Regions from separate parts of the Acidovorax sp. ST3 genome, predicted to be linked through region 1. Evidence: predicted binding sites of a transcription regulator. Region 1 holds the regulator's gene; each other region holds the start of a gene.
What was found. Region 1 encodes FNR, which switches genes on or off when oxygen is low (the NO sensors DNR and NnrR bind a similar motif). Its sites were predicted from a motif close to TTGATNNNNATCAA; they were not measured.
Positions count from the first base shown of each region.

Region 2: DNK89_RS12795 (hemerythrin domain-containing protein) is a predicted target of FNR. The motif match lies at 2,419-2,432, and genes of this name have one in related genera.
Region 3: DNK89_RS14075 (hemerythrin domain-containing protein) is a predicted target of FNR. The motif match lies at 3,544-3,557, and genes of this name have one in related genera.
Region 4: DNK89_RS10510 (FeoA family protein) is a predicted target of FNR. The motif match lies at 2,315-2,328, and genes of this name have one in related genera.

Region 1 covers NZ_QKVP01000005.1:262,919-268,283, reverse strand. The annotation lists gene DNK89_RS17400 (sulfite exporter TauE/SafE family protein) at 1-369, opposite strand, end outside; gene hemN (oxygen-independent coproporphyrinogen III oxidase) at 375-1,757, opposite strand; gene fnr (fumarate/nitrate reduction transcriptional regulator Fnr) at 1,947-2,669, shown strand; gene DNK89_RS17385 (hypothetical protein) at 2,769-3,062, opposite strand; gene DNK89_RS17380 (FixH family protein) at 3,119-3,397, opposite strand; gene ccoG (cytochrome c oxidase accessory protein CcoG) at 3,462-4,907, opposite strand; gene ccoP (cytochrome-c oxidase, cbb3-type subunit III) at 5,000-5,365, opposite strand, start outside.
Region 2 covers NZ_QKVP01000004.1:18,380-23,744, forward strand. The annotation lists gene creD (cell envelope integrity protein CreD) at 1-120, shown strand, start outside; gene DNK89_RS12785 (hypothetical protein) at 117-479, shown strand; gene DNK89_RS12790 (sensor domain-containing diguanylate cyclase) at 584-1,630, opposite strand; gene DNK89_RS12795 (hemerythrin domain-containing protein) at 1,815-2,351, opposite strand; gene DNK89_RS12800 (hypothetical protein) at 2,536-3,117, opposite strand; gene DNK89_RS12805 (CsbD family protein) at 3,238-3,456, opposite strand; gene DNK89_RS12810 (DUF1800 family protein) at 3,827-5,365, shown strand, end outside.
Region 3 covers NZ_QKVP01000004.1:294,739-300,103, forward strand. The annotation lists gene gstA (glutathione transferase GstA) at 1-364, shown strand, start outside; gene DNK89_RS14065 (YbfB/YjiJ family MFS transporter) at 373-1,599, opposite strand; gene DNK89_RS14070 (alkene reductase) at 1,770-2,873, shown strand; gene DNK89_RS14075 (hemerythrin domain-containing protein) at 2,898-3,485, opposite strand; gene DNK89_RS14080 (methyl-accepting chemotaxis protein) at 3,640-5,307, opposite strand.
Region 4 covers NZ_QKVP01000003.1:262,332-267,696, reverse strand. The annotation lists gene DNK89_RS10520 (S9 family peptidase) at 18-1,862, shown strand; gene DNK89_RS10515 (copper-binding protein) at 1,883-2,281, shown strand; gene DNK89_RS10510 (FeoA family protein) at 2,419-2,748, shown strand; gene DNK89_RS10505 (ferrous iron transporter B) at 2,745-4,670, shown strand; gene DNK89_RS24500 (hypothetical protein) at 4,685-4,927, shown strand; gene DNK89_RS10495 (hypothetical protein) at 4,996-5,365, opposite strand, start outside.

The DNA of each region.
Region 1 (5,365 bases):
CACCCAAGCAGGCTGGCGCGACTGCACCATCATCATGAGCCCCCAGGCCATCACCGCCACGTGCATCAGCGTCCAGGCGGGACGCAACGCGGTGGTCTGCTGGGTCAGCCATGCCAGACTGTCCATGGCCAAGGCCGCCAATGCACCGGCGCTGGCATAGCCCACCAGGCGCCCCGCATGAAAGGCTACGGTGCGCTGCAGTACGCCGCCACGTGGCGCCCAGCGCACCACCCGCTCGGCACTGCCCTCCGCCAGTGGCGCACCGCCCTGCCCCACAAGTACTCCACAGGGCGCGGAGCACATGGCCAGGCAGTGGGACCCGCCGGCGAGTCCCATGAGCAGAGCAGTCCAGCCAACCGTGGCAAGCATAGGTATCAGATGATGCGCGAAAACCGGGCGCGGTTGCGATCTGCCTGCAGATAGCGGTCAAAAACCATGGCGATGCCCCGCACGAAGAACCAACCGGTCGCGGTCACTTCAATGCCCTCAGGCCCAACGCGCACCAGCCCTTGCCCCTGCATGCCCTCCAATTGGGCCAACTCCGCCGCGAAATACTGACGGAAGTCGATCAGCCACGCCTGCTCCATCGGCTCGAACAACAGTTCCCCTTGGCACATCAGGGCCATGATGGCCGCACGGCGTACCAGGTCGTCGCGCGTGAGCGCCAACCCGCGCACCACGGGCAACCGCCCCTGGTCCAGAAAGTCGTAGTACTCATCCAGCGTCTTGGAGTTCTGGCTGTAGGTTGCCCCCACACGGCCAATGGCCGATACGCCCAGACCGATCAAATCGCAGTCCGGCTGCGTGCTGTAGCCCTGGAAGTTGCGGTGCAGGCGCCCCTGGCGCTTGGCCACGGCAAGGGCGTCGGTGGGCAGCGCAAAGTGGTCCATGCCCACGTACGCGTATCCAGCATCCATGAAGGCATCGAGCGAGCGCGACAACATGGAGAGCTTGCTCGCGCCCGTGGGCAACTCCGCAGAGATGATGCGGCGCTGTGGCTTGAAACGCTCTGGCAGGTGCGCGTAAGCATACAGCGCGATGCGGTCAGGCCGCAGTTGCGCCACCTGGGCCAGCGTGCGGTCAAAAGACTCGGGCGTCTGGCGCGGCAGGCCGTAGATCAAATCCACATTCACCGAGTCAAAGCCCAACGAACGCGCAGACTCCACCAGCGCAAACACCTGTTCGGCGGGCTGGATGCGGTGCACAGCCTTCTGCACTTCGGCATCAAAGTCCTGCACGCCAAAACTCAGCCGGTTAAAACCCAGCTCAGCCAACAGTGCAAGACGCTCTGCATTGACGGTGCGAGGGTCCACCTCGATGGAGTATTCCCCCCCAGGCGCCAGCGTGAAGCTGCGCTTGAGCATGGCCATCAGCTCTCGCAGGCCCGCATCGGAGAGGAAGGTGGGCGTGCCTCCACCCAGGTGCAGTTGACTCACCACCTGTCCCACGCCACAGTGCGCGGTGTGCAGGTCGATCTCGCGGCTCAGGTAGCGCAAGTAGACCTCGGCGCGGTCATGGTGCTTGGTGATGATCTTGTTGCAGGCGCAGTAGTAGCACAGGGATTCGCAAAACGGGATGTGCACGTACAGGGACAGCGGCATGGCCTTGGCCAGCGTGCCCGAGCGGCGCTGTTGCAGCGCCAGCACGTAGTCTTCCTGACCAAACGCCTCCACGAAACGGTCGGCCGTTGGATAGGATGTATAGCGGGGCCCTGGCACGTCAAAGCGGCGCAGAAGGTCTGGCGAAACAGCAGTCATGGGGAAATTTCCTTGCGTACACCTTGACTGTGCCGTAGGCTCTGGGACATGTCCTTGACCTGCATCAAGTGAACCCGCAAGCGATACGGCGACAATTTGATGAAGGTCAGCCGCTTGCCCGCGCCCTGTATTCAGGTTCGTGTACGGCAAGCGCGATATGCTTGACCGCTAACCCAAGCCCATGTGTCTATGAACCCGCTCACCATCAAAGTCGCCTGCTCCAACTGCAACCTCCGCGAGCTGTGCATGCCCGTGGGCTTGAACGAAGAGCAACTGCAGCGCATTGACGAGGTCGTTGCTGTCCGCCGCAAGGTCAAGCGCGGCGGCACGCTGTTTCGCAATGGCGAGTCCTTCACGTCCCTGTATGCCATCCGCACCGGTTTTTTCAAGACCTGCGTGGCCACCGAAGACGGTCGCGACCAAGTCACAGGTTTTCAGATGGCGGGGGAGATCATCGGGCTGGACGGCATCGTGAACGACCACCATACCTGTGACGCGGTGGCCCTTGAGGATGCCGAGGTCTGCGTCATGCCTTTCGACCGCATCGAAGAACTTTCCCGCGAAGTCACGGCCCTGCAGCACCACGTGCACAAGATCATGAGCCGCGAGATCGTGCGCGAACATGGTGTGATGCTGCTGCTGGGCAGCATGCGTGCCGAGGAGCGGCTGGCGGCCTTCTTGCTCAACCTGGTGCAGCGCCTGCATGCACGGGGCTTCTCGCAATCAGAACTGGTGCTGCGCATGACGCGCGAAGAGATCGGCAGCTACCTGGGCCTCAAACTTGAAACAGTGAGCCGCACCTTCTCTAAATTTGTGGAAGAAGGCATCGTGGAGGTCAAACAGCGCCATGTGCGCATCCTTGACACCGATGCCCTGCGACGCATTGTGAACAGCCAGCAGACCTGCCACTGATTACGGTCCCTCCTAGGCTGAGGGTTGGGCCCATACAAAATCCGCCTGTCTCTTCTAAAACGGCATGCACCGCATGCCTGCATCAACTGGCGAAAAGACTCAGGAGCAAGATGATGTCTTGCGGCAATCGTCAGGCCGCTCCCCGTCGGGCACGGGACAGCGGTTGACCTCAAACGGTGACATGGACAGCAGCGTGGTCAACGCGCTGGTGGCCATGGTGATGGCCCAGAACACAAAAAATGCGAGGGTGTACACCCCCTGCCGCGACAGCGCCAGAGGCTGCCCGAACCAATGCAGGTCCTGGGGGTCCACCATGGCAAAAACCAGCATCTCCAGCACACCCGCCATCAAAAAGGCGGGCCATGCAATCCACATCAGGCGTTGCGTCCACATATCGGTTCTGTCTCCTGGTGCTGCCGGGGTCGCCCGGGTGCGCGACCCTGGGGTTTTCAGCGTGGTTGGTCCTGCACGGGGGTGGCCGCGTGGTTGCGGGCCTTGAGGGCCGGCGCCAGACTCTTTTCCGGCGCCACCAGTGTCTTGTTGATTTCGATGCCCTGGCGGTAGTAGTCCTCCGCCACCACGGGGTCGGGCCGCGAAATCGCCAGCCACAGCGTCACAAAGCCCGCCACGATCACGATCAGAGGCCCGGCAATCACCAGCCACACATGGCCAAACTTCCACCAGGGTACGGTTGCCGCCGGGGTTGCAATGGCAGGGTTTGAAGACATGGTGCTTTACTCCTCAACAATATCGGTCAAAGTGCGGCCCCGAAGGGCCCCACCGGAATACCGCTCAACGCGGTACAAGGAACACGGATTTTTCCGTCACATGAGCCGCTGCTCCTACGGCCTGCACATCAAACTGAACGGCATGTGACCCGGGCGTGGCGGAACCATAAGGAATCTGCAACCGCACGGCCACCCAGCGAGACTCTGCCGCGCCAATGTCCACTTCAGCCTCGGAAGCCACTTCGAGCCTATCCAGGCCCCGCGCGCTGATGCGATAACGCTGCTCGCCCTCGGTGGCATTCATGATCTGCAGCCGGTAAATGTTCTCCAGCTTGCCACCTGCCACGATGCGCGAGAGCGCAGCGCGGTCCCGCACCACATCCACCTTTAGCGGCGTGCGCACCACCAGGCTGGCCAACATGGCCACGCAGAGGGTGACCAGCACGGCGCTGTAAATCAGCACGCGGGGACGCAGCACGCGGCGCAACATCTGCGACTGCGTCCAGTGCTTGGCCACGCCGTTCTGGGTCGAATAGCGGATGAGCCCACGCGGGTACTGCATCTTGTCCATCACGGTGTTGCAGGCGTCCACGCACAGGCCACAGCCGATGCATTCGTACTGCAAGCCCTTGCGGATGTCGATGCCTACCGGACAGACTTGCACACAGAGCGAGCAGTCAATGCAATCGCCCAGCCCCTGGGCTTTGTAGTCGATGCTCTTCTTGCGCGGACCACGCTGCTCGCCACGTTCAGGGTCGTAGGTAACGATCAGCGTGTCTTTATCAAACATCGCGCTCTGAAAGCGCGCATAAGGGCACATGTACTTGCAGACCTGCTCGCGCATGAAGCCCGCATTGCCATAGGTGGCAAAACCGTAGAACAGCACCCAGAAAATCTGCCAGCTGCCCTGGAACGCCAGCAGCTCGCTGCCCAGCTCTCGAATGGGGACGAAGTACCCCACAAAAGTAAACCCGGTCCACAGGGCCACCGCGATCCACACCACTTGCTTGAAAAACTTCTTGCGGATCTTCTCGAACGTCCAGGGGCCGTTGTCCAGGCGGAGCCGGGCACTGCGATCGCCTTCGATCTTGTGCTCGATCCACATGAACATTTCTGTGTACACCGTCTGCGGGCACGCAAAGCCACACCACAGACGCCCGGCCACTGCGGTGAACAGGAACAGCGACAACGCCGAAATGATCAGAAGGCCAGTGAGGTAGATGAAATCCTGTGGATACAGCACCAGACCAAAGATGTAGAACCTGCGAGCCCCCAGGTCAAACAGCACCATCTGGCGCTGGCCCCACTCAAACCACGGCAACCCGTAAAACACCAGCTGCGTGAGAAACACCATGCCCCAGCGCCAGCGCGCAAACAGGCCGCTGATGGAACGCGGGTAGATCTTCTTTTGCGCTTCGTACAGCGAGATGATCTCGCCCGCAGAAGACGCATCTGCCGCGACTGGCGTAATCGGGATGACCTTGCGAGCCGGCTCGCTGGGTGTGCTCATGGTGTCGCTTTGTGAACGGAATTAAGGCGCAAAAGGGGTGCCTTCAAACGGAAACCCGGGCGGTGCGTCTCACGCACCGCCCGGCAGTCAGGTCAGCGTGCAGCCACCTGCTTGTTCGACAGGCCCCACACATAGGCAGAGAGTACGCCGATCTGCGCCTCGGTCAACTTTTCGGCCTGTGCAGGCATCTGGTTGACCTTGCCGTTGTTGATCATGGCGGTGATGGCGGCCTCGCCCCAGCCATGCAGCCAGATGTCATCGGTCAGGTTGGGCGCGCCCAGTGCCTGGTTGCCCTTGCCGTCCATGCCGTGGCAGGCTGCGCAGGCCGCAAACTTGGCCTTGCCCAGCGATGCGCGCAGCGAGTCATGGGGGCTGCCCGACAGGCTCAGCACGTAGTGCGACAGGTTACGCACGTCTTCCGGGGAGCCCACTGCGGCTGCCATGGGAGGCATGTTGCC
Region 2 (5,365 bases), on a different contig from region 1:
GCGGTGATGGTGCTGACGCGCAAGGTGAACTGGTACGGGCTGTCGCAAGGTGGCACGCCCCCGCGCCCCACCATGCCACCGGTGCAGCGCCCCGCAGCGCCGCGCACGGAGGCCGCATGAACGCCACCGCCACCCACACCACGCGCTGGGCCCAGTACCTGGCGCAGGCCCAGGCCCTGACGCCGCCCGCCAGGACCGGCCCCGCAAGGGGCACCGCGCTGACTGCCGCCGAAGCGGCCCGCGTGCAGCGCCACCGCGATCAGTTGATGGCGGCCCTGCGGTCGCAGGACCGGCTGGCCTTGCACTGTGCCAAGCAGCAGGTGCTGGACGCCGCCTTTTGCCCCCGCCGCCCCGAGGCGGACCTCGACCACGGAGGACCTGCGGGCGGCGCTGCAGATTCGCCCGCCCTGCGCCGGGCGCTGCGCGACCTGGCGTGGCACTCAGCGGCCTTGCTGTTGTCGCGCCGCCCGGAGTGCTGAAGGTGTGCCAGGGGGCCTTGCGCAGGTCCCTGGGCAAAATTTTTAATAGAAATGGCCGGTAGCGCAAGTGCAATATGCGCTAGCAGCTATCAAAAACAGAGCGATTACACCACCACAGTGCGGCTGCGCCCCTCGCGTTTGGCGGTGTAGAGCGCAGAGTCGAGCAGGCGCAGGGTGATGTCCAGCGGCCGCAACGGGTCGAACAGCGTGAGCCCCATGCTGACCGACAGCACCAGCGCTGGCTCGATGCCGGGCAGCGGGTGGGCAGCCAGCGCCGCATGCACACGCTCGGCCACCACCTGTGCCTGGTCGAGCCCGGTGGCGGGCAACAGGGCCAGAAACTCCTCGCCCCCCCAGCGCCCCAGCACATCGGCCGCACGGAAGACGTCGCGGCACAGCGTGGCAAACAGCTGCAGGGCCTGGTCGCCCACATGGTGGCCGTACACGTCGTTCACGCGCTTGAAGTGGTCCAGGTCCATCATCAGCAGGCAGGCCGGCTCATGGCCCCGCTGCAGCAGCGCCCATTCCTGGCGCAGGCGGTCGGTGAACGAGCGGCGGTTGGCCAGGCCGGTCAGCACATCGGTATGGGCCAGCACGTCCATCTGGTGGCGGGCCGCCTCCAGCTCCACCAGCATCTGGCCCTGGCGGTCGTTGGCGCGCTTGAGCTCCAGCAGCCGGATCACCTGGCGCGCCAGGGCACTGAGCAGGTCCTGCACCTTGGCAGACAGCTCGCGCGGCCGGTGGTCCAGCACGCACAGCGTGCCCAGCACAAACCCGTCCGGCGTGACCAGCGGCGCCCCGGCGTAAAAGCGCAGCGGGTTCTTTTGCGTGACGATGGCGTAGTGCGCAAAACGCGGGTCTTGCGCCAGGTCGGGCACGATGAAGACGCCGGACTGCCGGATGGCGTAGCGGCACACGGACTCGTTCAGCGGGGTCTCCCGCAGTGCAAACCCGCGCGCGGCCTTGAACCACTGGCGCTGGTTGTCCAGCAGGCTGATCAGGGCCACGGGGGCTTCGCAGATGTAACCCGCCAGGTCGGCCAGCTCGTCGTAAGCGGGCTCCATGGGGGTGTCAAGAATGCCGTAGCGCTGCAGGGCTTGCAGGCGGTCGGTGTCGTCGCAGGGGTCGTCAGAAGGGGTGGTGTCGGCCATGACGCGAAGCGGCCGCGCCGCCCCCATTTGCCTTGAGATGGGGCAGCATGCCATACAAGCCGCACAGCTGCATGGGTGTTAGCCCGATTGCCCCATGACTTCGTCAGGCGGAACGCTTACCTTGATGCTCTGGTGCAGCGTTCGGTGTGCCCACTGCAGCGGGCAGTCCGTCAATATATGGGGGTCAGGCTGCCAAGGCAGGTGCGGCATCACGCTGGGAAGCGGGCTCGTCGGCACCGGGCGCGCCGGAGTCTGAGCAGGTGGCGCCACCGCATCCGTGGATCAATGCCTCGGGCAGCGCTGTGGGAGCGTGCACCACGCCCGTGGTGGGGTCAAAGCCCACGCGGCGCAGGTGCAGTGCCAGCGAGGCATCCATGCTCTGCGCGTGCTGCGGAAACCACAGCGCCAGCTCGCTGGCCATCACCCGCAGCACCTTCAGGTCGCCCTGCTCGGCGCGGGCCGTGCCTTCCCGCATCACCTGCAGCACCACCTTGTGCTGCATGCTGTGGCAGTTGCCCGAAGCAAAGCGGGTAGAAGCCATCCAGTCGTCTTCCTGGCCGAAATGCTGCTCGGTGTGCTCCACCAGCGTACGCCAGCGGGGCAGCAGCTCTGCGTCGCGGGCCTGGTCCACGGCGGCCAGCAGGTCGACAAACTCCCGGTGGGTGTCATCCATCAGGGGCAGGTCGAGGTTCAGTGCATCAGACCATTCGAGGTGGGCCATGGGACTCCTTGGGCAGGCGGCAGATCAAGCGAAGCTGCGAGCTTAGAAGCCCCGGACCTGCCGGGTGTTGATGCAGGTCATGGCATCCCCATACGCAGCCAGGCCCTGCGCCGCGCGCAGCGGGCAGGGCCTGGTACAGCCTGGTAGGGCAAGGTATCAGGTCAGGCGCTCAACGCCCGGCCGATCAGCTCTGGCCGTACATGCGCTTGGCGTCGTCCACACACTTGGACTTGAGGTCGCCGCTCATGGCGTCGCAGCGCTCCTTGGCGGCCTTGTAGTTGGCTTCGTTCTTCTCGGCGGTGGCATCCTTGCGGGCCTCGGCCACGTTGGCAGCCTTCTCGGCGGCCGTGTCTGCAGGCTTGGCCTGAGCGGCGGCCACCTTGGCGTTTTCCTTGGCCTTCACGTGTTCGGCCTTGGCATCCTTCACGCACACGTCCTTGGCGTTGCCGGTCAGGTCGTCGCACTTTTCCTTGGCGACGGCGTAGGCGGCATCGGCGCGGGCTTCAGCGACCTTCTGGCTGGCCTTGGCGCTGGGCTTGTACTGGGCTTCAAGTTCCGCCTTGGCCACGTCTTCCGCGCCCTTGGCTTCCTTCACGCAGATGTCCTTGGCGTTGGCCTTGAGGGCATCGCACTTTTGCTTGTTCATCTTGTAGTCTGCCGAGATGCTTTCCTTGGCGGCCTTGTGTTCCGCAGGGGTCATGGCAAAAGCGGTGGTCGCCATCAGACCAGCTGCGCAGGCGGCGATCAGGGTGCGTTGGAATGTCATGGTTTTCTCCTCGATGAAATTGAATGCAATGGGTGTGAATTTTTGGGGGGCGGTGCGCCAGGGGTGGCCTGGCGGGGCGCGGAGCGAAGGCCCCGCAGCGCGGTCACGCTGTTTGCGCTATCAGTCGTTGAAGCGGAAGTCAGGGTGGCGGTCTTGCCATTCCTTGAGCTGCTTTTCAGCCGCGTCGCGGGCAATGCCCTGGCGCTCTTGCAGCTTGCCCAGGAACTGTTCGCGCTTGCCGTCAATGACATCGAAATCGTCGTTCGTGAGCTTGCCCCACTGTTCGATCATCTTGCCCTTGAACTGCTTCCAGTTGCCCTTGATGGTGTCTTCATTCATGGTGTGACTCCTTGTGCGAATTTCGCTTCAGCCATCCACTCGAAGTGCGTGGAACCTTTGCGTGATGCGATGGAGTTCACTGTAAAAATGATCGGGCGCCGACGCCGTAGTCCGCGCCACGCAGCACGCGTCAGCACAGGACTACGGGCGTGACGGACATCGCCGATGCAGTGGCTCTGGCCCTCTGGCGAAGGCCCAACGCCGCCCCCGCAGGGTACAAAGTGTTGCAATGGCCCATCATTCAGACCCTGGGTGCGGCAGGCATTGCAGAGGCGTGTTTCGCTTGGTAACACTTGTGTTTCCAGGCGGGCGCGGCGTGTGATTTAGTCACGGCTGTGCTGCCAGCGGCAGACTTTTGACCACGACCACCATGACACATCCATACGAGGAGACTCTGACAACTGCGGTTGCAGAGGCACCTGAGGGCCAGCCCCTTCCCAACGCATCAACAGCCACCAGCAGTCGGGCCCATGCGCCCCTGCTGACGGCGCTGTTCGCGTCCACTGCCTTGGCCGCCTGTGGCGGCGGAGATGTGGAGGCCCCCAAAACACTGATGCAGGCCAGCACTGCGCCTCGCATGCCATTGTTGGGTGATATGGAAGGCTCTGGCTTCTATCGATCGAACCAAGCTGCTGCTCGCACACCCACACCTGATGAGTTTATGGACTGGGCGGAAATGATCTTCCCGCAGTACTTCGACTCACACCAGGCCACCCTCACCGACGGCGCGCTGTCCTTCCGCTACTACGGGGGCACCGGTAACTACCTGGGCGTATATCAAGGCAGCGTCGTAGTGCTAGGCCAACCAACCAGCAATTTAGTGGTCAACGTTGGGGCACTGGCCAGCTTCAGTGATGCGGTCTTTTCCAGCGGGCGACCGCTAGACGACAAAGAGGCCGCACGCTTTCTGTTGCAGGCCGGGTTGGCGGTCTCAACACAAGACATCGCTACAGTCCGCTCTGTCGGATTCGATGCCTGGCTGAATTCACAATTCAACGCCCCTACGGGTATTTCCGGCTGGGACTGGCTGAACCAGCGCGGCTACGCAGACATCAGCAACGACACGGCCTACTACGACAACTCCTACCCCGCCGACTACATGATCTGGTACCAGCTCATGAAGTCGCCGGACGGACTGCGCAAACGGGTGGCGCTGGCGCTGTCCGAGATCTGCGTGGTCTCGCTCAGCGGCGTGGACATCACCTGGCGCTGCCACGCCATGGCCTGGTACTGGGACCAGCTGGTGAACAACGCTTTCGGCAACTACCGCTCCGTGCTGGAGAACGTGACGCTGAACGCGGCCATGGGTTACTACCTCAACACCCGTGGCAACCAGAAGGAAAACCCCGCCACGGGCCGTCAGCCCGACGAAAACTATGCCCGCGAGGTCATGCAGCTCATGTCCATCGGGCTGGTCGAACTGAACATCGACGGGACTCCCAAGAAGGACGGCGCAGGCAAGCCCATTGACAGCTACACCATGAACGACGTGACCAATCTGGCACGCGTGTTCACAGGCTACGACTACGACCAGACGCAGAACGTGCCCACCACCGTGCCAGGCACCACGCGGGTGGTCTCCAACACCACCTTTGCGCGGCTGCCCATGGCACTCAATGCCTCGCGCCACTCCACGCTGGCGGCGACATTCCTCGGAACGACGATCCCCGCCAACACGCCCGGCGCTGCAGCCCTCAAGACTGCGCTGGACACCTTGTTCAACCACCCCAACGTGGGTCCGTTCATCGGCAAGCAGCTCATCCAGCGGCTGGTCACCAGCAACCCGTCTCCCGCCTACGTGGCGCGCGTGGCGGCTGCCTTCAACAACAACGGCGCCGGCGTGCGGGGTGACCTGCGCGCTGTGGTCAAGGCCATCTTGCTGGACGACGAAGCCCGCTCGCCCGCAGGC
Region 3 (5,365 bases), on a different contig from region 1:
CGCCCCCGCTAACGGCACCCTGGCGCGCTACCGCCTGCAAGAGTGGCTGACCTTCATCGGCACCGAGCTGCACAAGGGCTTCAGCCCCCTGTTCAACCCCGCCACCCCCGAGGAGTACAAGCCCATGGTGCGCGAACGCCTGCTGCAGCGCCTGCAGTGGGTGGACAGCCAGCTCGCCGGCAAGCAGTACCTGATGGGCGACCAGTTCACCGTGGCCGACGGCTACCTGTTCACCGTGACCAACTGGACGCAACCCACCAAGCTCGACATCTCCGGCCTGGCCAACCTGGCGGCCTACCGCGAACGCGTGGGCGCCCGCCCCGCAGTGCAGGCGGCCATGAAGGCAGAAGGCTTGCTGAAGTAAGGCTGGGGCTACAAGGGGCGCTGCCGCCACGCCACCAGCGCCCCCACCCACAACGCGCAGGCCGAGAACACCAGCCCGCGCGCCAGGCCTCCAGGCCCATCGGCGATCCAGCCCACCACCGTGGGCCCCACGATCTGCCCGGCCGCAAACACGATGGTGAACGCGCTGATGCCGCTGGCCCACAGCGACTGCGGCAGGTTGTGCCGCACCAGCGCCGTGGTCGATGCCACCACCGACAAAAACACCCCGCCAAACAGCAGCCCCGAGGCCAGCACCACCGGCCACGCGCCCGTGATGGCGGGGAGGATGGTGGCCACGCCCAGCAGCGCATTGAGCCGCGCCAGGGCTTCGCCGCCCCGGCTGCGGTCCAGCAGCCCGGCCCAGATGCGCGACGACAGCACCACGGCCAGCCCCAGCAGGGCGTAGAACAGAGTCACCTCGCCCGCACCCCGGCCCTGCTCGCGCAGCAGCGCCACCACAAAGGTCATGTAGCCGATGTAGCCCACGCCAAACAGGCCGTAACCCAGCAGCGCAGGGGCCAAGGCCCGCCAGCGCACGCGGTCGGGCGCTGCAGCCGCCGGTGTGGTCGCGGATGCAGCCGCCACAGGTGCTGCCAGCCCGCTCAACACCCGCGCCGGCCACAGCAGCGCCAGCGTGGCCGCCACACAGGCCAACGCCAGCGCCCACCAGGCCCAGGTCCAGCCATGCGGCGCAGGCGCCACGCCCAGCACCGCGGGCACCAGCAGCGCCGACAGGCTGATGCCCCAACCCGTGCCGCCGTAGTACAGGCCCAGCAGCAATCCGCTGCGCCCCGGCACCTGCGCACCCAGCCGCGCCGCGAGCAAGCCCCCGGCAATGAACACCAGCGCACTGGCCCCACCAGCCAGCAGGCGCTGCGCCAGCAAGGGCGTTGCCTGCGTGAAAAACCCGCTCAGGCCCATGAACACCGTAGCCATCACCGCGCCCACCAGCAGCACTGCCCCCGGCGCCACGCGCCGCAACAGCCAGGGCGTGACCAGAGCACCGAGCAAGTAGCCCAGCGCATTCGCCGTGTTCATGCCCCCTGCCAGCGTGTAAGACCAGCCCAGGTCTTCTCGCATGGGCGGCAGCAACAGGGCATAGGCAAACCGCGTGATGCCCAGCGAAATGGCGGCCCCCATCGACAGGGCCACGGCAAGCCACAGGCTGCGCAACGGAGAGATGGAAAGCGGTGCGGAGGGCGGTGGCGAGGGCATGGCGGTCCATTCTCATGCAACCGCACCCGCGCCGCTTGCGCCGCCGGGACAGCACGGGGTTAACACAAAACCGGAGCCCTTGTTGACGCCAGTGTGCTGCACGTTTTGCGCTGCAGCATTAAGCTGCAAGGCTGCTTTGTTTGCACGTACCTCTACAGGACACCTTCAACATGACCTCTTTGTTTGAACCCACCCGCGCGGGCGACCTCCAGCTGGCCAACCGCATTGCCATGGCGCCGCTCACGCGCAACCGCTCGCCCGAGGCCATCCCCACCGACCTGGTCGCCACCTACTACGCGCAGCGCGCCAGTGCCGGTCTCATCATTTCCGAGGCCACAGCCATCAGCCCGCAAGCCCAGGGCTATGCCGATGTGCCGGGCCTCTATGGCACCGAACAGCTGGACGGCTGGAAGAAGGTGACCCGCGCCGTGCACGACGCCGGCGGCAAGATCGTGGTGCAGCTGTGGCACGTGGGCCGTGTCTCGCACACCGACCTGCAGCCGGGCAATGCTGCACCCGTCGCACCCTCGGCCGTGCAGGCCAACACCAAGACCGTGCTCATCAAGGACGGCGTGCCCACCTTCACGCCCACCTCCATGCCCCGCGCACTCGACGCCGAAGAGATCCCCGGCATCGTGCAGGACTACCGCCACGCCGCGCGCAACGCCATTGCGTCGGGTTTTGACGGTGTGGAAATCCACGCAGCCAACGGCTACCTGATCGACCAGTTCCTCAAGACCGGCGCCAACCAGCGCACCGACGACTATGGCGGCAGCATCGCCAACCGCGCGCGCCTGCTGCTGGAAGTGACCCGCGCCATCGTCGAGGAAATCGGCGGCGGCCGCACCGGCATCCGCCTGTCGCCCGTCACCCCCGCCAACGACATCGTGGACGCCGATCCGCAGCCGCTGTTCGACCATGTGGTGCGCCAGCTGGCGCCCCTGGGCCTTGCCTACATCCACGTGATCGAAGGCGCCACCGGCGGCCCGCGCGAGGTGGAAGGCCGCCCGTTTGACTACGCCGCCCTCAAGGCCGCCTACCGCGCAGCGGGTGGCAAGGGTGCATGGATGGTCAACAACGCCTACACGCGCGAACTGGCCGATGCCGCCCTGGCCAACGGTGCCGACATCGTGGCCTTTGGACGCCCCTTCATCGCCAACCCCGACCTGGTGGCGCGCCTGAAAGCCAACGCCCCGCTCAACGAGGTGAACCGGGCCACGCTGTACGGCGGCGGGGCCGAGGGGTACACGGACTACCCGGCGCTCAGCGCCTGAGTCCCCACCGAGCGGCGCTGCCGCTCAGGAGGGTGAACCGAGCCCGATCGGGCTCGGCGCCCGCATCACGATGCGGGTGAACAGGCGGTCATACGCCGCATCGCGCGGCTTGCCGGGGGCCAGCGGGTTGGTGTTGCTGGCAAAGGCCGCGTCGATGGCGGTCCAGTCGCTCGGCTGCAGGGCCTCCTGCGCGGCGGGCAGCACCACGGTTTCTTCCAGGCGCATGTGCTCCAGGTAAAAGCGGATGTAGCGCTCCAGCGCCAGCGCAAACGCCTCGCGGCGCGCATCGCCCATCAGCTCCCAGCCCAGCAGCAGGTGCTGCAGTTCGCGCACCGCGGCCTCGCCGCCGGCATGGTCTCGCTCCAGCTGGGCGATGGCCTCGGCCGCCTGGGGTGAGCGCTCGGCCACCTTGGGGAACAGCCACTGCGACTCCTTGGGGTGGTGCTGCCGCTCGGGAAACTCATCGATGTAGAACAGCATCGCCCGCATCACGTCAAAGAACGCAGCGGGCTCGTCACCTGGGCCCTGGTCCAGCATCAGGCGCAGCGAGTGCAGCACCGCTGCGAGCGACGCATGCTCCTCGCGAATGGTTCGCAGACTGATCGACGGCATGGCGCACTCCCCAGGTTCAACAAGGCCCCAAGGGTGCCACGCGCTCCCCGGTGCGCCCATGACGCAGGTCAATAAACCGCCGGGCAGCACCGCCCACAAAAAAGCCCCGCAGACCAGGCCTGCGGGGCTCGTCGAAAGGAAAGGCCTGGTGCGGTCAGTGCGTCAGGCGTGCCTGCGCAGGGCCTGCAGCCAGCGCCTGGGGCGCCTGGTCTGCATAGGGGGCAGCCACTGCGCCGCCGTGGCCATAGCCACCGGCCGATTCGGCCAGACGGAACTGCTGCACCACGTGCGACAGGCGCGCGGCCTGCTCGCGCAGCGACTCGGCAGCGGCGGCGGACTCTTCCACCAGCGCCGCGTTCTGCTGCGTCATGCGGTCGATCTCGCCCACCGAGCTGTTCACCTGGCCAATGCCGGCCGATTGCTCGGACGCTGCGGCCGTGATCTCGCCAATGATGTCGCCCACGCGCTGCACGCTGCTCACGATGTCCTTCATGGCCGTGCCGGCTTCTTCCACGTGGCGCACGCCGCCGTCCACAGCCGTCACGCTGCTCTGGATCAGTCCCTTGATGTCGCTGGCCGCCGCCGCACTGCGCTGCGCCAGGCTGCGCACCTCGCTGGCCACCACCGCAAAGCCCCGGCCCTGCTCGCCTGCGCGGGCCGCTTCCACGGCCGCGTTCAGCGCCAGGATATTGGTCTGGAAGGCAATGGAGTCGATCAGGCCGATGATGTCGCCGATCTTGCGGCTCGATGTCGAAATCTCGTGCATGCTGGCTACGGCCTGCTGCACCACGCCGCCACCGTGGGTGGCCATCTGCGAGGCCGACGCGGCCAGCTGGTTCGCCATCTGCGACGACGACGCCGTCTGTTGCACCGTGGACGTGAGCTGCGACAGCGAAGACACAGCTTCTTGCGCGTTACTGGCCGTCTGCTCGGTGCGTTGCGACAGGTCCTGATTGCCCGTAGCGATCTCCTGGCTGGCCGTGGCGATGTTGCCGCTGGCATCCCGCACCTGCGCCACCAGTGCGCTCAGGCCTTGCTGCATGTCGCGCAGCGCGCGCTGCAGGTCGGCCACTTCGTCCTTGCCCTCGGCAGCAATGTGCTGCGACAGGTCGCCGCCCGCAATGGCCTGGGCCATCTTGCGTGCTTCTTCGAGGGGCTTGCAGATGGAGTTCATGTTCATCAGCGTGGTGGGCACCACCACCACCACGGTGATCAGCACCGCCAGCACAAACAGCCACTTGGTCTGGTTGGACACCTCGCTCTGCTGCGCCACCGACTTGGACACCTCGGCGCGCAGCACCGAGTCCAGCTCGGCCATCAGCTTGTCGGCCTCGGCAAACTCGGCCACGGCCTTGCCGCTCATGCGGTTGGCAATGGTGGCGGTGTCGTAGCCGCCCGCCTCCAGCTGGCGCGCCACGTGCGCAAACAGCTCGCGATAGCTGTCCAGGCGCTTGACGATGTTGCGCACCACCGCGTTGTCAGAGTCTTCCCCGCCTTCCAGGAACTTGTTGGCAATCTTCTTGGCCTTGTCCTGGCTCTCCACCCACTTGGCATGGGCGGCCTTCACGGCTTCGGGCTTTTCGTAGCCAATGATCATGTCCTTCTCGTACTGGCGGATGGCCCCCATCTCGCCCCGCAGCTCGGCCATGCTGCTCACCTTGGCGAACGAGTGGTCCATGAAGTTCTGGCTCATGTCGTTGATGCGGAACATGCCCAGCATGCCCGCGCCCCCCAGCAGCCCCAGCAGGCCCAGCACCACGCCAATGGCGCCCAGCATGCGCAAACGTATGGTGAACTGCCGCATGAGCGAGAAGAGATTCATGATCTGTCGTCCTTGATATAGCTATGCCAATGCGGTCGCCGCACCTCCCCCGAGGCGA
Region 4 (5,365 bases), on a different contig from region 1:
TGCCCGAATTGATCCCCGTGCGCGACTTCGTCGCCAGCCGCCAGTCCACCGGCGGCTACCGCGTGTCGCCCGATGGAAAGCGCATTGCCTGGTTTGGCACCGACGGCGTGGTGCCTGCGATCTGGGTGCAGTCCATCGATGGGGGCGACGCCAAGGCGTTTCGCATCCGTGCGCGCACCATCCGCTTCAGTGCCGACAGCCGCTGGCTCGGCATCACGGCCGACCCCACGGGCGATGAAAACACCCGCATCTATGCGGGCGCGGTCGAGGGCCCAGGCACAGAGTTGCGCGAGTTGATGCCCGCACCGCGTTCGGTGGCGCATTTTGCGGAGGCGGTGGATGCATCGTCCGACTTCATCGTCACCTCCAACCAGCGCGACAAGAAGGTGTTTGACCTGTACCGCGTGAACCCTGCGGGCGGCGCGCCGGTGCTGCTGGCCACCAACCCCGGCAACGTGAACTGGTGGGGTGTGGACACCAAGGGTCAGCTGCGCGCCCGGGCACAGATCCAGGGCGAGCAAGTGCTGCTGGAGCGGCCCGGCACCGAGCCAAGCACCTGGGTGACGGTGGCAGAGCGCAGCCGGTGGGACACGCTGAACATCTTTGGCTTGCACGACGAAGGCCGCAAGGCCTGGGCGCTGTCCAACCGGGGGCGCGACAAACTGGCGCTGGTGCGGATCGATCTGACGACAGGTGCCGAGGAAGAGTGGTTTGCCTCGCCCGACGTGGACTTGGATGAAGTTACGCTCAGTCGCCGCACTCGCGAGCCCCTGCTGGCGTACTTCATGCCGGGCTACCCGGCGCGCAAGGTGTTCGACGCCGCGCTTGATGCACAGTTGTCTGCGCTGGCAGGAGATCAACCGGCAGAGGTGCTTGTGACCAGTCTGGACCGGACTGACAAAGTGCTCACGGTCGCTGTCGCCACGGACCGGGGCACGCGCAGCTACCTGCTGCGTGACGGACACGAGCCTCGCTTTCTGGGCGAAAACCGCCTGAGCCTGATTGCCAAGGACCTGGCGCCCACCCGGCCCATCACGTACACCGCGCGGGACGGCCTGACCATTCACGGCTACCTCACGCTACCCGTGGGGGTTGCGCCTGAGCGGCTGCCCACCGTGCTGCTGGTGCATGGCGGCCCATGGCGGCGTGACCGGTGGGGCGATGGCCTCACCAGCCGCTCCATGCAGCAGTTCTTGGCCAACCGGGGCTATGCCGTGCTGCAGGTGAACTACCGGGGCTCCAGCGGCTACGGCCGCAACCACATGGAAAAAGCCCGGGGCGAGTTCGCGGGCCGCATGCACGACGATCTGGTGGACGGCGTGCGCTGGGCGGTGGAGCGTGGCGTGGCCGACCCGCAGCGCGTGGCGATCTATGGCGCGAGCTACGGCGGCTATTCAGCCCTGGTGGGTGCCACCTTCACGCCCGAAGTCTTTGCGTGTGCCGTGGATGTGGTGGGCGTGACGGACATCGCGCGCCTGCTGGAGGCTGCCCCGCCGTATTGGGAGCTGGGCCTGCCCTGGTGGCACCGCTATGTTGGCAACCCGGCCGTGCCGGAAGACCGTGCGCGCATGGATGCGAAGTCGCCCCTGTACCGGGCGGAGCATGCGCAAAAGCCCATCCTCATCATGCACGGTGTGAACGACCCGCGCGTGAAGCTGGAGCAGTCCGAATGGATGGTGGCGGCCCTGCGCAAGGCGGGCAAAGAGGTGGACTACGTCACCTTCAAAGGGGACGGCCACGGCAACCAGCGCTGGCCCAACAATCTCACCATGTACCGCAAGACCGAGGACTTCCTCGCCCGATGCCTGGGTGGGCGGACCAGCGGTTTTGACTACTACCAGCTGGGCGCGTGGGCGTTCTGATGGGGCAGGCAGTCACTTGGTTGCTTGCCCGCTGGGGGCGGCACGGCTGCGCGCTTGCCACCGCACTGGCCTTGCCCGCCGTGTGGGGTGCGGCAGGCGCCCAGCCCGTTGCACCGGCGGGCGCGGCCTCGGCTGCTGCAGAGGGTGCAGCCCCTGCGGCTCCGGTCTACACCCGTGCGCGGCTGGTGTCTGTGGAGATGGATGCGGGCGGCAACGCCACGCTTGTGCGGCTCAAGCTGCTGCCCCGCGCCAAGTTGCCATTCACCACACAGACCTTCCGGGTGGCCAACCCCGCGTTGCTGCACGGCATTTCGCAGGGGTCCTGGGTGCAGTTCACTGCCCGGCACATCGACGGCGAAAACACGCTCACGTCCATCCGCGTTACGGCGGAGTGCAAGAGGTTGGAGCCATGTGACTGACTGACTGCCCGGCAGGGCAAGGGCCACTGCAGCTTGCGCTGCATCAAGGAGAGATTGCGACGGCGACCACTGCGATACAGATATTGGTAGAATGAGAATCACTATTATTTGTATCGAGGCCAGTCACCATGAAAACCATGGACGATGGCGCTGCGGCGCGGTTGCATCTTCCTACGCAGCAGAACCTGTCCTCGCGGCTGGACCAGTTGCCGCGCCGCGCCTTGGGCCGGGTCACGGGCTTGTTGCCCGCGCAGGACGCGCAAGAGCACAGCATGCTGCTGCGCTTGCTGGAGATTGGCTTCCTGCCCGGTGAAACCGTGCAGGTGGTCGCACGCGGCGGATGGGGGGGCGACCCCATCGCGGTGCGGGTGGGGCAGGCTACGTTTGCGCTGCGTCGCCAGGAGGCCTCGATGGTGCAGGTGCAGCCGCTGGATGACACCAGCCTGTCTGCCAAGGAGCTGGCATGAACGCCCAGGCTACTGTGCAGCCCACCGCCGCCGATGCGCCCCTGCGCGTGGCGCTGCTGGGCAACCCCAACTGCGGCAAGACCGCGCTGTTCAACCTGCTCACGGGTGCGCGCCAGAAGGTGGCCAACTACGCGGGCGTGACGGTGGAGCGCAAGGAAGGCCTGCTGCAGACCGCCGCCGGCCGCCGCGTGCGCGTGCTGGACCTACCGGGCGCCTACAGCCTGCACGCACACAGCGTGGACGAGGCCATCACCCGCGACATCGTGCGCGGGCGCCGCGCCGGCGAGCCCGTGCCCGATGTGCTGGTGTGCGTGACCGATGCCACCCACCTGCGCCTGAACCTGCGCCTGGTGCTGGAGGCGCGCGCCCTGGGCCTGCCCATGGTGCTGGTGCTCAACATGATGGACGTGGCCGAGCGCCAGGGCATTGCGATTGACCGCGAGGCGCTGTCGCGCGAGCTGGGCATGCCCGTGCTGGCCACCGTGGGCGTGCGCGGCAACGGCGCCCAGGAGCTGGTGCAGTGGCTGGACAGTGCCAACCTGCAGCAACTGCAGCGCCCGGTGGTGGCGCCCGATGCGGCGGCGCGCCTGGACGCGAGCGATCTGGAGGCGCAGAACGATGTCATTCGCACCCACCAGGAGGTGCGGCGCATTCTGGACCAGGCCGTGCGCGTGCCGGTGGTTAGCCTGCGAACGGACGACCGCATCGATGCGGTGGTGCTGCACCCGGTGTGGGGCCTGTTGATCCTGGCGGCCACGCTGTTCCTGATGTTCCAGGCGGTGTTCAGTTGGGCCGAGCTGCCCAAGTCGTGGATCGAAGATGGCGTGGGCTGGCTGGCAGCCCAGGTCAACGCCCACATGGCGGACGGCCCCTTGCGCAGCCTGCTGACCGACGGGGTGCTGGCGGGCGCGGGCGGGGTGCTGGTGTTTTTGCCGCAAATCCTGTTTCTGTTCCTGTTCATCCTGGCGCTGGAGGACTCGGGCTACCTGCCGCGCGCGGCGTTCTTGCTGGACCGCGTGATGGGCACGGTAGGCCTGTCGGGCCGCTCGTTCATTCCGCTGCTGTCGAGCTTTGCGTGTGCCGTGCCAGGCGTGATGGCCACACGCTCCATCACCCACTGGCGCGACCGGCTGGTGACCATCATGATCGCCCCGCTCATGACCTGCTCGGCGCGCCTGCCGGTGTATGCGCTGCTGATTGCGGCCTTCATCCCCGAGCGCACCGTGGCGGGGGTGTTCAATCTGCAGGGCGTGGTGCTGTTTGCGCTGTATGTGGCGGGCATCGTCAGCGCCATGGCCGTGGCGGCGGTGGCCAAGCTGGCCCGCAGCGACACGCGCGCCACGCCGCTGATGATGGAGCTGCCCGCGTACCGCTGGCCCAGCGTGCGGGGCCTGGCTTATGGGCTGTACGAGCGGGCGGTGATTTTCATCAAGCGGGTGGGCGGCATCATCCTGGCCGTCACCGTGTTGTTGTGGTTCCTGTCCACCTACCCCGGCGCGCCAGAAGGCGCCACGCAGCCCGCCATCACTTACAGCCTGGCCGGCCAGTTGGGTCGCCTGCTGGAGGTCATCGTGGCGCCGATTGGCTTCAACTGGCAGATTGCGATTGCGCTGGTGCCCGGCATGGCGGCGCGCGAGGTGGCGGTGAGCGCACTGGGCACGGTGTACGCGCTGTCTGCCACGGGCGACGAGGTGGCCAGCCAGCTGGGGTCGCTGATTGCGGGCTCGTGGTCGCTGGCCACTGCGCTATCGCTGATGGCCTGGTATGTGTTTGCGCCGCAATGCATCTCCACCATCGCCGCCGTGCGGCGTGAGACCAATGGCTGGCGCTACCCGCTGCTCATGGTGGGGTACCTGTTTGCCATGGCGTATGCCGCGAGCTTTGTGACCTACCGCGTGGCGCTGGCGCTGGGCGGGGGCTGAGGAGAAACGTTGTGATGGCCCAGCAATTCATCGTTGGTCTGATCGTGCTCGCTGCGGCGCTCTATGTGCTCTGGCGTTACATGCCCGGGCGCTGGCGCCAGGGGTTGGGCAAGGTCCACCCGGGGCTGGTCCAGTCGCCCGGCTGTGGCGCGAGCGATGGTGGGTGCAGCAGCTGCGGCAGTTGTGCGGCACCATCCGATGCAGGTGCTGAAAAGCCCGTGGCCATGCCCGTTCGTCGCGGGTCTGTTTCTGAATAATTGCTATCTTTTGTATAGCTGCTGCCGCATGATTCACTAGCGCTACAGGCCGTTTCCGCTCCAATTGCCTACTGGTACAGCTGGCCCTGGCCCAGCGCGCTCAGCGCCTGTTGCAGGTTGACGCGCGCCTGGGCCTCGTAGCGCTGCGCAAAGTAGTCCGTGCCGTAGATGCGCGGACGGTCCAGAAACTCCTGCAGCACCGCGCTGCGCCCCGCCACATAACGCGGCCAGCGCACAAAGAAGTATTCGCGCCGCACGTTGCGTTCGAACTGGCGGTACACCGCGTCGTTTTGGCCCAGTATGGCCAAGTCGATGTCCACCACCCACAACGCATCGCCGGTGAGCGGACCCGGGGTGTGGCGGGTGTCCATCACATGCTGGTGCACGGTATCGGCCAGCGTAGAGGGCAGCCCTTGGCTGAGCAGGAACTGGTGCGCC